DNA from 3 places in the Pedobacter africanus genome. Region 1 is predicted to be linked to each of the others. Evidence: riboswitches for the same ligand, from Rfam matches in the RefSeq annotation. Region 1 holds a riboswitch; each other region holds the start of a gene.

Region 1 (3,189 bases):
TTATTTTCAAAGGCCTTAAGATAGGTAAAGCCCAGGTCATACTGTTTAGTATACTCAGGTTTCAATACGACAAACCCATAGAAGGTATAATACAGGTCATTAAATGTCGGCATTCTGAAAATGCTTTTATAAAACGAACGTACCCTGAATTCCTTTTGGTTAAAAGGCTGCCATGAAACCATTACTGTAGGTGTCAATTCTTTTCTGTCCGGATCTCCCGGCCCTTCCCTGGTTTGGTCATATTTAAGCGTACTTAATAAATTAGCCTGGATATCAAACCGGTCTAACTTAAACTGGGTAGCCAGCGCAGTAAGCACCGTATTTCTTATTGGGTAAGCAAAGCGGTAGAGATCCGCATCCAGCTTGTTCCACTGGTAATCTGCCGATAACACAATATCCCAATATTTCGTCATTTCAAGTTTATTGACAAAAGACAGATACACTTCCTGCTGATGATACTTATTCTCTTCAAATCCATTAGTAGTGATTCTCTCTGGGTTCAGATAATGCTGGTAATCATTTGCGTATTTTACCGTTGCGAGCAGGCTGTATTTACCTGTATTTTTTTCGTACGAGGATTGTACAAAAGCGTTCCTGTTCCACATCCTTTGCGGAAATGAAAATACATTGTTTACTATCGCACCAGGCAAACCCTGTTTATCCTTGTAACCATACAGTTTTACCCGCCATTTGCTGCTGTCTGGCAATATCCCGTTTAAGCCAAGCTCTAAACGCATCGCTTCTATATCCCCATCTGTCCTTACCGCGGTAGTATCGTATACCCCATTGGTAGACCTGAATTTGTACCGCCCATGTGCATTTTTATATTCTGCACTAAGCGAGCTGTAAATGCTATTGCTGATTTTGCTTTGCCATAGTAGAGAAGGATTGACCAACCCAAACGATCCGCCTTTTAAAGCTGCACGGACTTTTTGTGTCCTCCCATCAGAAAAATCAGGCTGTTTAGATTTGAGATACAGGGAACTTCCTGAAGCAAAACCTTTGGCCGACTGAAAAATAGAACTCTTTTGCCCGTTGTACAGCTCTATCTCCTCAATGTTGTCCAGCGAAAATTTACCCAGGTCCACTTGCCCGTTCTGTGCATTGCCTATCTGTACGCCATCATAAAACACTGCAGTATGATTGGTCCCCATACTGCGCACATTGATGGTTTTTAAACCGCCAATGCCACCGTAATCTTTTAACTGCACACCTGAGAAAAAGCGAACGGCATCTGCAACAGATAAGCTGTTCAGTTTTTGGAGTTCCTCCCCCGATAAGATTTGTAAAGGTGTAGATGAAGTTTGCCGACGGCTGATCTTTAAAGTCCTGATCTGAACTTCCTTAAGCTGATTCACTTTATCAATAGAATCGGCTTTTTTTGCTTTGGCAGCATCCTGCTGGGCAAATAAAGTTACAGGTGTAAAAAGCCCCAGCCATAATGTGGCTTTAAAAAAAACAGATAAACGAGAATTCATGCCATAAAAGGCATTTGATTTTCTTATCATTTTTGATGTGAGCTTTTACCCACAGCAAACAGTTAGATCAAGGAAATGAAATACAATAAACAAGCACTCACTCCAAGCTTCAATCCCCGAAAGCTATGAAATATTACCACTTTTGGCAGGTCTTCTGACTTGCTCCCGGATATTCTGCCTTCCCAATTATCTTTTCCTCAGATAAAAAGTGGCCCGATTTGAACACCGTTACAGAGCTTACAGCTGCGGGACAGTTACGGAATTACACCGTATTCCCTTTTAATCCCGGCCAGTGCGACCGGGAACCAAAAGCGAGGCAAAGGTACTTAATAATCCGGCCATGAGCAACAGGCGTTTTTGATATATTTTTTAATACCTATATTTAAACTCAATATTCCATTGAAATGAAAAAAACAGCTTTCTCCATAATGTCCTCTATAACTCGCTTTATAATATTCTCTTTCCTGCTTCTGATTAGCTTGAATACCATGGCGCAAAAAACCGACACCCTGCTCATTGAACAATTGATGCGTCAGCATCCCGATCTTTTTAACGGTGTTTTAAATCATCCGCAAAAAAACCAGGTGCAGGTACTTTACACTCAGGTTAACCGCAATACCAAAAAGCAGATCAGCTTTAAATCATTTAGTTATAATCTGGATAACCACCGCTATTTTTACCCGGCCAGTACGGTGAAACTGGCTGCCGTAATTTTTGCACTGGAAAAGATCAATGAAATTGGGGCAAACGACCTGAAGGTTAAGAAACTTACTGCGGCCAGCACCATGATTACAGATAGTGCCTATGCCAAACAAACCAAAGTAACTACGGATACCAGCGCCAGAAACGGGCTCCCTTCTATAGCACACTACGTCAAAAAAATACTGCTCACCAGTGATAACGATGCATTTAACCGCCTGTTTGAATTCATTGGCCGTGCAGAGATCAACCAGAAACTAAAAAAATACGGCCTTAACGATAGCCGCATCCTGAACAGGCTGGCTATTGGCGATGCTGGTGAAACTTCCAAACACACCAATCCGATTAGATTTTACGATGGATCGAAGCTGGTTTACAGTCAGCCCGCCCAATACGATCCTAAAGAATACCCTCTTGTCTTAACCAATACGGTTATGGGCGTTGGATATATAGACAGCGCCGAAAAGCTGGTCAACAAACCTTTTAGCCTGATCAATAAAAATGCGTTCAGCATTTCAGACCAGCAGTCATTGATGAAAAGGCTCATCTACCCGCAAGCCTTTCCCGAAAACGAAAGATTTAACCTGACACCCGAAGATTACCAACTCATCTATACTTATATGAGTAAACTCCCCACAGACAGCGACTACCCGGCCTACAATCCTAAAGAATTCTGGCCAACTTATGCTAAAATGCTCTATTATGGCCGGGAAAAGGATGCTACCATCAATCCCAATCTGAAAATATACAATAAATATGGCGATTCATACGGCTTCATCATAGATAATGCTTACTTCAAAGACAGCAAAAACAAGGTCGAGTTCTTTTTAACAGCCGTAGTCCAGTCCAACGAAGATGGAATCTATAATGACAACAAATACGATTACGATCAGGTATGCTTCCCTTTTATGAAGAACATAGGTCGGGTAATTTTTGACTACGAACTGCAAAGAAAAGCCAAAAAGAAATAAGCCCTTATTGCTCTTTCATTAGCTGTTTTCTGATCTCATCC
Region 2 (3,189 bases), on a different contig from region 1:
CATAACTCTCCCCGATCTGAACAAGTATCCTGTTATACCCTTCATTCAATTTTATTGAATTGATATAGGAATCCAGGTCGTTATTTCTCTCTTCGGCTTCGCTAAATATCAATTGGTCATTTACCCAGACCTTAACAGAACCAGAAACACCTGTCCTTAACTGAGCCGTAATACTTGCAGGGCTTTTTACAAAGGTCTGTGCAAACTGAATAGAATTTTTATAGCTGTTATAATATGAAAAATCAAACCATTTGTCTAGCCTCGTATAAGGCACGGTTCTCCAGCCAAACCGCCGGTTGTTTTTCCCGGAAAAACTCGCCTCAAGTTCCGGGTGGTCTATAACATCATATACCTTGTCAAATCCACTGGTAGAAACATTCTCATATTCACCTGTAATTAACCAGTTTTCAAGTTCCCCAAGCTGCGCATAAGCCTTATTTGCCAGTTCATAATTTTTATGCTCCTGGTGATGTTTTCCGATTAGCGAAAAAGCCATTGCGGGCAGCGTTCCGTCAATGTCTTTTCTTTGGGTTAAGTTGGTGTAATGCGACATCTGCGCAGCAGATTTTTTGTGCCCGCTATAATTTGCTGCACTTCCCCATAAGGCAAACAAATAGGGTTCCGGCTTTTTAGAACCTGTATAAAGTTTATTAAGATAGGTAAAAGCCTCATCATTCCGCCTGTCCATCTCCGAGATAAAGCATAGACCTATACAGGCATCATTAAGTGTTTTCGGATCTTTCAGGAGCTGTAAGAACAGGCCACGGGAAGTCTGACGGTCATTTTGAAAAAACTTATTCCATGCATTGTTGACGGTAACCTGCGCACTTAATTTTGTACCTAAGCACAGGGAGAGTATTAAAAGAGATTTAATTTTCATTTAGCGTATAACTGGTTAGAGTGGTTTTATTGTCAATTATAGAAAAAAAACTTTACTTATCTTACTCTGGATGCCTTTTGTTCGGCTTTAGCCAGGTAATTTTTACCAGATGTCCCTTATTTTATTACCTTTGCAACGCTTTTGGTTCCCGGATCTACACCCGGGATTAAAAGGGAATACGGTGAAAATCCGTAACTGTCCCGCAACTGTAAGCGCTTAAACGGTTTTCTAATCTGGCCACTGTTCCACATAAGGTGTAATGGGAAGGCGGAAAACCGGGCGCAAGTCAGGAGACCTGCCTTCAGCATTAATGATTTCATAGCTTTCGGGGATTGAAGCTGGAATGAGAACACGATTGATACTAATAGTAACCTATTGATGCGTTATTGTACTGTATTTATTGCATGTCCGTTCGTTTGCCATTTTTCCGACAGCGCAAACTGTAACAAACAATAAATAAATACATGAAACACTTAAACATTAAACAACTTTTTGCTGCCGGGCTTCTTTTAACTGCAGCCTTACAAGCCTGTAAAAAGGAAAACACTGACCCTACCCCTGTTGATCCGGAAGTGGCCCCTTATGAAAACGGTTTCTTCATCATTGGTGAAGGGTCTATAGGGAAAAACTCTGGCGCTGTTAATTTTTACAGATATGGGGATGATACCGTGGCAGTAAGGGCATATGAGAAAGAAAACCCTGATAAAATATTATCCAATGCTGCTAAAACAAGCACACTGCAATTTGCTTCAGTAATCAATGGCAGCATTTACCTGATGTGTAAAATGAATGGCCCTATTGTGAAAGTAAATGCATTAACCCTGAAAGAAGAGGCCCGTTATGCGCCAGAAACCAGCAACTGGAGAAGCATGATACAGGTGGATGGTAACCGCGGATTGGTAAGTGCAAACGATGGTGTATACCAGGTAGATCTGGCCTCACTTACCATACAAAACAAATTAACCACTGTAGGTGCTGTAAATACAGGCGACATGTGGAAAAATGGCAATTATGTTTATTTACTGCAAAGTAATGGAGCTCAAATTGTCAATGCCGGCAACTATTCACTGGTAAAAAGCTTTTCCAATATCAACCGCGGATTTGCACAAACGCCAAACGGTAAAGTATGGGCCTCTACGGGCAGCCGTCTTATTGCAATAGACAACAACCTGGATACAACCGGTGTAGCGCTTAAAGTAAGTGTTGGCTCATTTGGCCTGGATGCGCCAACCCGCCTTACCGCTTCTACAAAAGAAAATGCTGTTTTTTATCATTCAGGAAAAGCCATTTATAAATACGTAGATGGCAATACCGCATCGCTGGCACAGCCTTTTATTACCATTGCAGAAAATTCCTTTATGGTTTATGGCGCTATCAGGTATGATAAAAACAAAGATTATATTGTTGTAAATGGGATACAAGGCTATGGCGCCGCATCAACCGTTAATTTCCTGCTGATTTACAACGCTTCAACCGGTGAACTGGTTAAGAAAATCAAATATGGCGGAGATGGGGTTACTACTGATTTTACCAAGATCTATTTCCCTAACCTTACAGTTTTCCACTAAATAACCCAAATGAGAAAGGGGCTGTATCATAGGTAAATGATGCAGCCCCTTCTAATTCTAATATGGTCGGATTTAATTCTTCAGTTTCACTACAGGCTTGCCATTTACACATTCTATCTTTTCTACCTGCGATTTGTTCGGAACATAATCAGCCGGTGCTTGCTCGGTAATAATCCTGGCCCTTAACCTATTGTAAAGCGATATTTTTTTCTTAAGTACCGAATAATCCCTGGACCTGAGATAAGGTACATATTCTACGTTTCCTATTCTATCTTTAATTAAAACGGTATAGGTCCAGTCTGCTTCACCGGTGCAGGTCTGCGCATCTATGATAGTTTTTATTTCCTGGTAAGTCTGGTCTGCAAGTGGCTTGGCCTCTTCGATACTGATATTCTGAGAGGTAATCAGTTTGAGGTCAAAGGAATTACAGATTGTTTTTATAGGCTGCTCTGCTATCCAGTAAGACTCAAAGCAAGGATCAATGATAATACCTTGTTTTACCATCGCATCGGTTTGTCTGCGCAGCAAATCAAAATATTCTTTTTTTAATTGCTCAAACCGGGTCAGGTCTGAAGACTTAACAAGATAATAAGCTGCTGAACAGCCCTCAGAAATTTCTTTGACGGCTACATCGTTTAGCTGGGCACAGGGTATACCAGCGCTCAATGTTTTAATTTCATTCAGCTTGGCTTCAGCCATATTTCCTAGTTCAGTAACTGTAGGCCCTTCTTTCTTTTTACA
Region 3 (3,189 bases), on a different contig from region 1:
CTTCTTCCTGAAAACGGATGGTTTCTTCAGTTTCCTTTTCAATCAGTGCATCATATTCAGCAAGGCTCAGCTCTCCTTTTTTATACCTGGCCCTCCAGCTGCGCACCTCTGATGTCTGCGGAAAAGAACCTATGGTTGTTGTAGGAAACAACGGCAGTCCCAATGCCTCCTGTTGCAATTTCTGGCGCAGGGCAAAGGGATTACCGCGCTGATCGTCTTTTACTGAAATTGCTGCCAGCCGCTCCTTTACAAAAGCTTTATGAATCAGGGCCGATGTTTTCCTGCTTTGATGTGCTGCTTCATTTTCTTTTAATTTAGCAGCTGCTGAGGGGTAGTTGGCAGCAATTTGCTTCAAGCTAACTATTTCATCCAGCTTTTGCCGGGCAAAAGAAAGCCATTGCTTAATTTCGGGGGTCAGGACTTTATCATTGTTTTCCAGCTCCAGGTCGCATGGCGAATGGATCAGGGAGCAGGACGAACCGATAATCAACCTGTTTTCCTTTACCCTATCCAATGCTGTTTCAATTAATGACAAGCTGGCCTTGAAATCATTCTTCCAGATATTACGTCCGTCAACCAGTCCCAATGAAAGTTTCATCTGATCTGGCAGATCGGCCAGTACAGTTTCAAGCTGCTCCGGACTGCGTACCAGGTCTATGTGTATGGCTTGTACCGGCAGGGAGGCCGCAAGTGCTGTATTTTCCTTTAACGCACCAAAATAGGTAGCCAGTAAAATTTTCAGCTTGGGGAACTGCTTTTTGATCTCGGCGTAAACGTAAGCATAAGCTGCCTTGTCTTTTCCTGTAAGGTCCAGGGCCAGAAAAGGCTCATCAAACTGTACCCATTCCACGTGTTGTTCTTCCAGTTTTCTGAGGATTTCCAGGTATACCGGAAGCAGATTTTTTACCAGATCTACGCGCTCAAAACCACTTTCTTTCTCCTTGCCCAGCAGCAAATAGGAAACAGGGCCAATAATAACCGGTTTGGTATTAATGCCCAGCCTTTTGGCCTCATTGTATTCATCCAGGATTTTAGTTGAAAACAGTTTAAACTGCTGGTCTTTTGTAAACTCCGGAACAATGTAATGGTAATTGGTGTCAAACCATTTGGTCATTTCCATGGCAGTAATGTCCAGTCCATCTTTCTGATACCCCCTGGCCATTGCAAAATACAGGTCGAGTTCAGAATTGCCCTTGTTCAGGATCACCTCATGGTAACGCTTAGGGATAGCGCCTACAGTGAGCGAAAGGTCCAGCACCTGGTCGTAATACGAAAAATCGTTGGATGGGATGAGGTCAATCCCGGCGGCTTTTTGCAGTTCCCAGTTGTGTTTACGGATGTCCCTTCCAGTTTGCACCAGGCTTTGGATAGAAGAATTACCTGACCAATATTGCTCGCAGGCTTTTTTGAGTTCTCTTTTGCTACCAATGCGCGGGTAGCCCAGATTGTTTGTTAGCATTTTCTTGCTTTTTAATTGATGAAAAAATCAGTTAAAAGCTCTTTGCTGAAATCTCAATGCTGATGCGATAGTAAAAAGAAGGAAAATGGATGTAGCCTAAGCAGGAAACAGCTCCTGGCGTCAATATGACGGGAGTAACCAAAGACTGACACCAAAAAACCTCTGCTTCAAACCGCGAAAGCAATGTCAATTCGGTAAGGGCAGGTCTCCTGACTTGTAACATTTTTACCATCCTTCCCATTCCCCAGGGGGAACAGTGGATATGCTAAGGGTAAAAACTCTTTGTGTTACTTACAGTTGCGCGACAGTTCGTGATTTACACACGATTCCCTATTAATCTACAATTAAGTAAAACCATTACCGGTTGATGAAAGAAATAATTAAAGAACTTATCCCTGCAAAGGTAAGCTAAAAAACTGATTATAAGAAGCCATCAGGATGCTATAGGTAATGAAAAACAAAATTTACTGCCCTCTCCCAATGCACTCTCTACCCATATATTACCCTCTTCGGCGGTAATAAAATCTTTGGAGATGGCCAGTCCGAGGCCCGACCCTGATTTATTATTGCCATCCGTTGGCACCTGGAAGTACTTATCGAACAAACGTTTCTGATACTGTTCTTCAATCCCCTTCCCAAAATCGCGGACCGAAAACTCTATGGCACCGGCATTTTCAATAACCTGTACAATGACCTTTGATTTTTCAGGACTGTAGCGCAGTGCATTTGATAAAAAGTTGACCAGTACCCAGGCTGTTTTTTCTATATCTACATTGACATGAGGAAGGTTGTTCTTCGAAACCAGTTCCAGTTCTATAGATTTCTGCTCGGCCTGGAACCTTACAGCATCCATGGCATAAATGGCGATTTTGCGGGGATCAGATTTTACAAAGTTCAGCTGCAGGTTCCCGGTTTCTACCTGTGCAAGGTCAAGCAGTTCACTAGTGATCTTTAACAGGCGACCGCAATCTTCCCTGATGTGCTGTACCAGTTCTTTCTGCTCGGCATTCATGGCACCCACCCTTTCATCGTCCATCAGTTTTAAGCTCATTTTAATAGAAGAAATAGGGGTTTTCAGCTCATGTGATACGGTAGCGATAAAATTGGTCTTGGCCTCATCCAGTTCTTTAAACTGGGTAATATTTTTAAGGATATAAACCTGTCCCGCGGCTTTGCCGGTTTGCAGCACTGCATTGTCGCCATTATCATCATAATTGGGTACTATTATTTCCCTGCGTTCAAGCTGGAAATAGGATTCTTTATGATCGGCATAAATTTTCATGGGTTTATCTGCCCCATTTTCCTGTAAAATGCGGTTTAGGAGGTCGTTCTTTTTCCGCAGTTCCATGGCATCCATACCCAATACCTGCTGCTGCTCAAAGTTCATCAGCTGTGCCGCTACCCTGTTCATGAAAAGGACCTCCTGTTTTTCATTTAACCCGATAATGGCATCCTGCATCTGCTCTATAATGGTCTCAATCCTTAGCTTTTCCGATTGTATTTTGGCCAGGTTACTGCTCTCCCATTTGTTCAGTTCGGTGGCCATCAGGTTAAAAGAGGCTGCCAGTTCCGAAAATTCATCAGAGCCTTTAAATTCCAGTCGCTGTTTATAATTTTTCCGGCTGATCTCGCGGATCGCATCAGCAAATTCGCGCAGCGGGTTGGCCACAAAACCAGGGAAGTTCACAATAAATGAAAACAGGATCAGGAAACACACCGAAGCTGCAAAG

The links. Region 1 has a riboswitch for cobalamin ahead of B9A91_RS18340 (TonB-dependent receptor). Riboswitches for the same ligand answer to the same signal wherever they lie in the genome.
Region 2: linked by a shared signal. The riboswitch ahead of B9A91_RS15275 (DUF5074 domain-containing protein) and the one ahead of B9A91_RS18340 (TonB-dependent receptor) in region 1 are both predicted to bind cobalamin.
Region 3: linked by a shared signal. The riboswitch ahead of metE (5-methyltetrahydropteroyltriglutamate--homocysteine S-methyltransferase) and the one ahead of B9A91_RS18340 (TonB-dependent receptor) in region 1 are both predicted to bind cobalamin.

The regions. Positions count from the first base shown of each region.
Region 1 is NZ_FWXT01000003.1:270,730-273,918, reverse strand. It holds gene B9A91_RS18340 (TonB-dependent receptor) at 1-1,508, opposite strand, end outside; cobalamin riboswitch at 1,606-1,803, opposite strand; gene B9A91_RS18335 (serine hydrolase) at 1,967-3,148, shown strand; gene B9A91_RS18330 (polyphosphate kinase 2 family protein) at 3,153-3,189, opposite strand, start outside.
Region 2 is NZ_FWXT01000002.1:214,712-217,900, reverse strand. It holds gene B9A91_RS15280 (DUF3857 domain-containing protein) at 1-880, opposite strand, end outside; cobalamin riboswitch at 1,006-1,197, shown strand; gene B9A91_RS15275 (DUF5074 domain-containing protein) at 1,345-2,448, shown strand; gene B9A91_RS15270 (hypothetical protein) at 2,521-3,189, opposite strand, start outside.
Region 3 is NZ_FWXT01000002.1:97,388-100,576, reverse strand. It holds gene metE (5-methyltetrahydropteroyltriglutamate--homocysteine S-methyltransferase) at 1-1,459, opposite strand, end outside; cobalamin riboswitch at 1,642-1,833, opposite strand; gene B9A91_RS14765 (HAMP domain-containing sensor histidine kinase) at 1,893-3,189, opposite strand, start outside.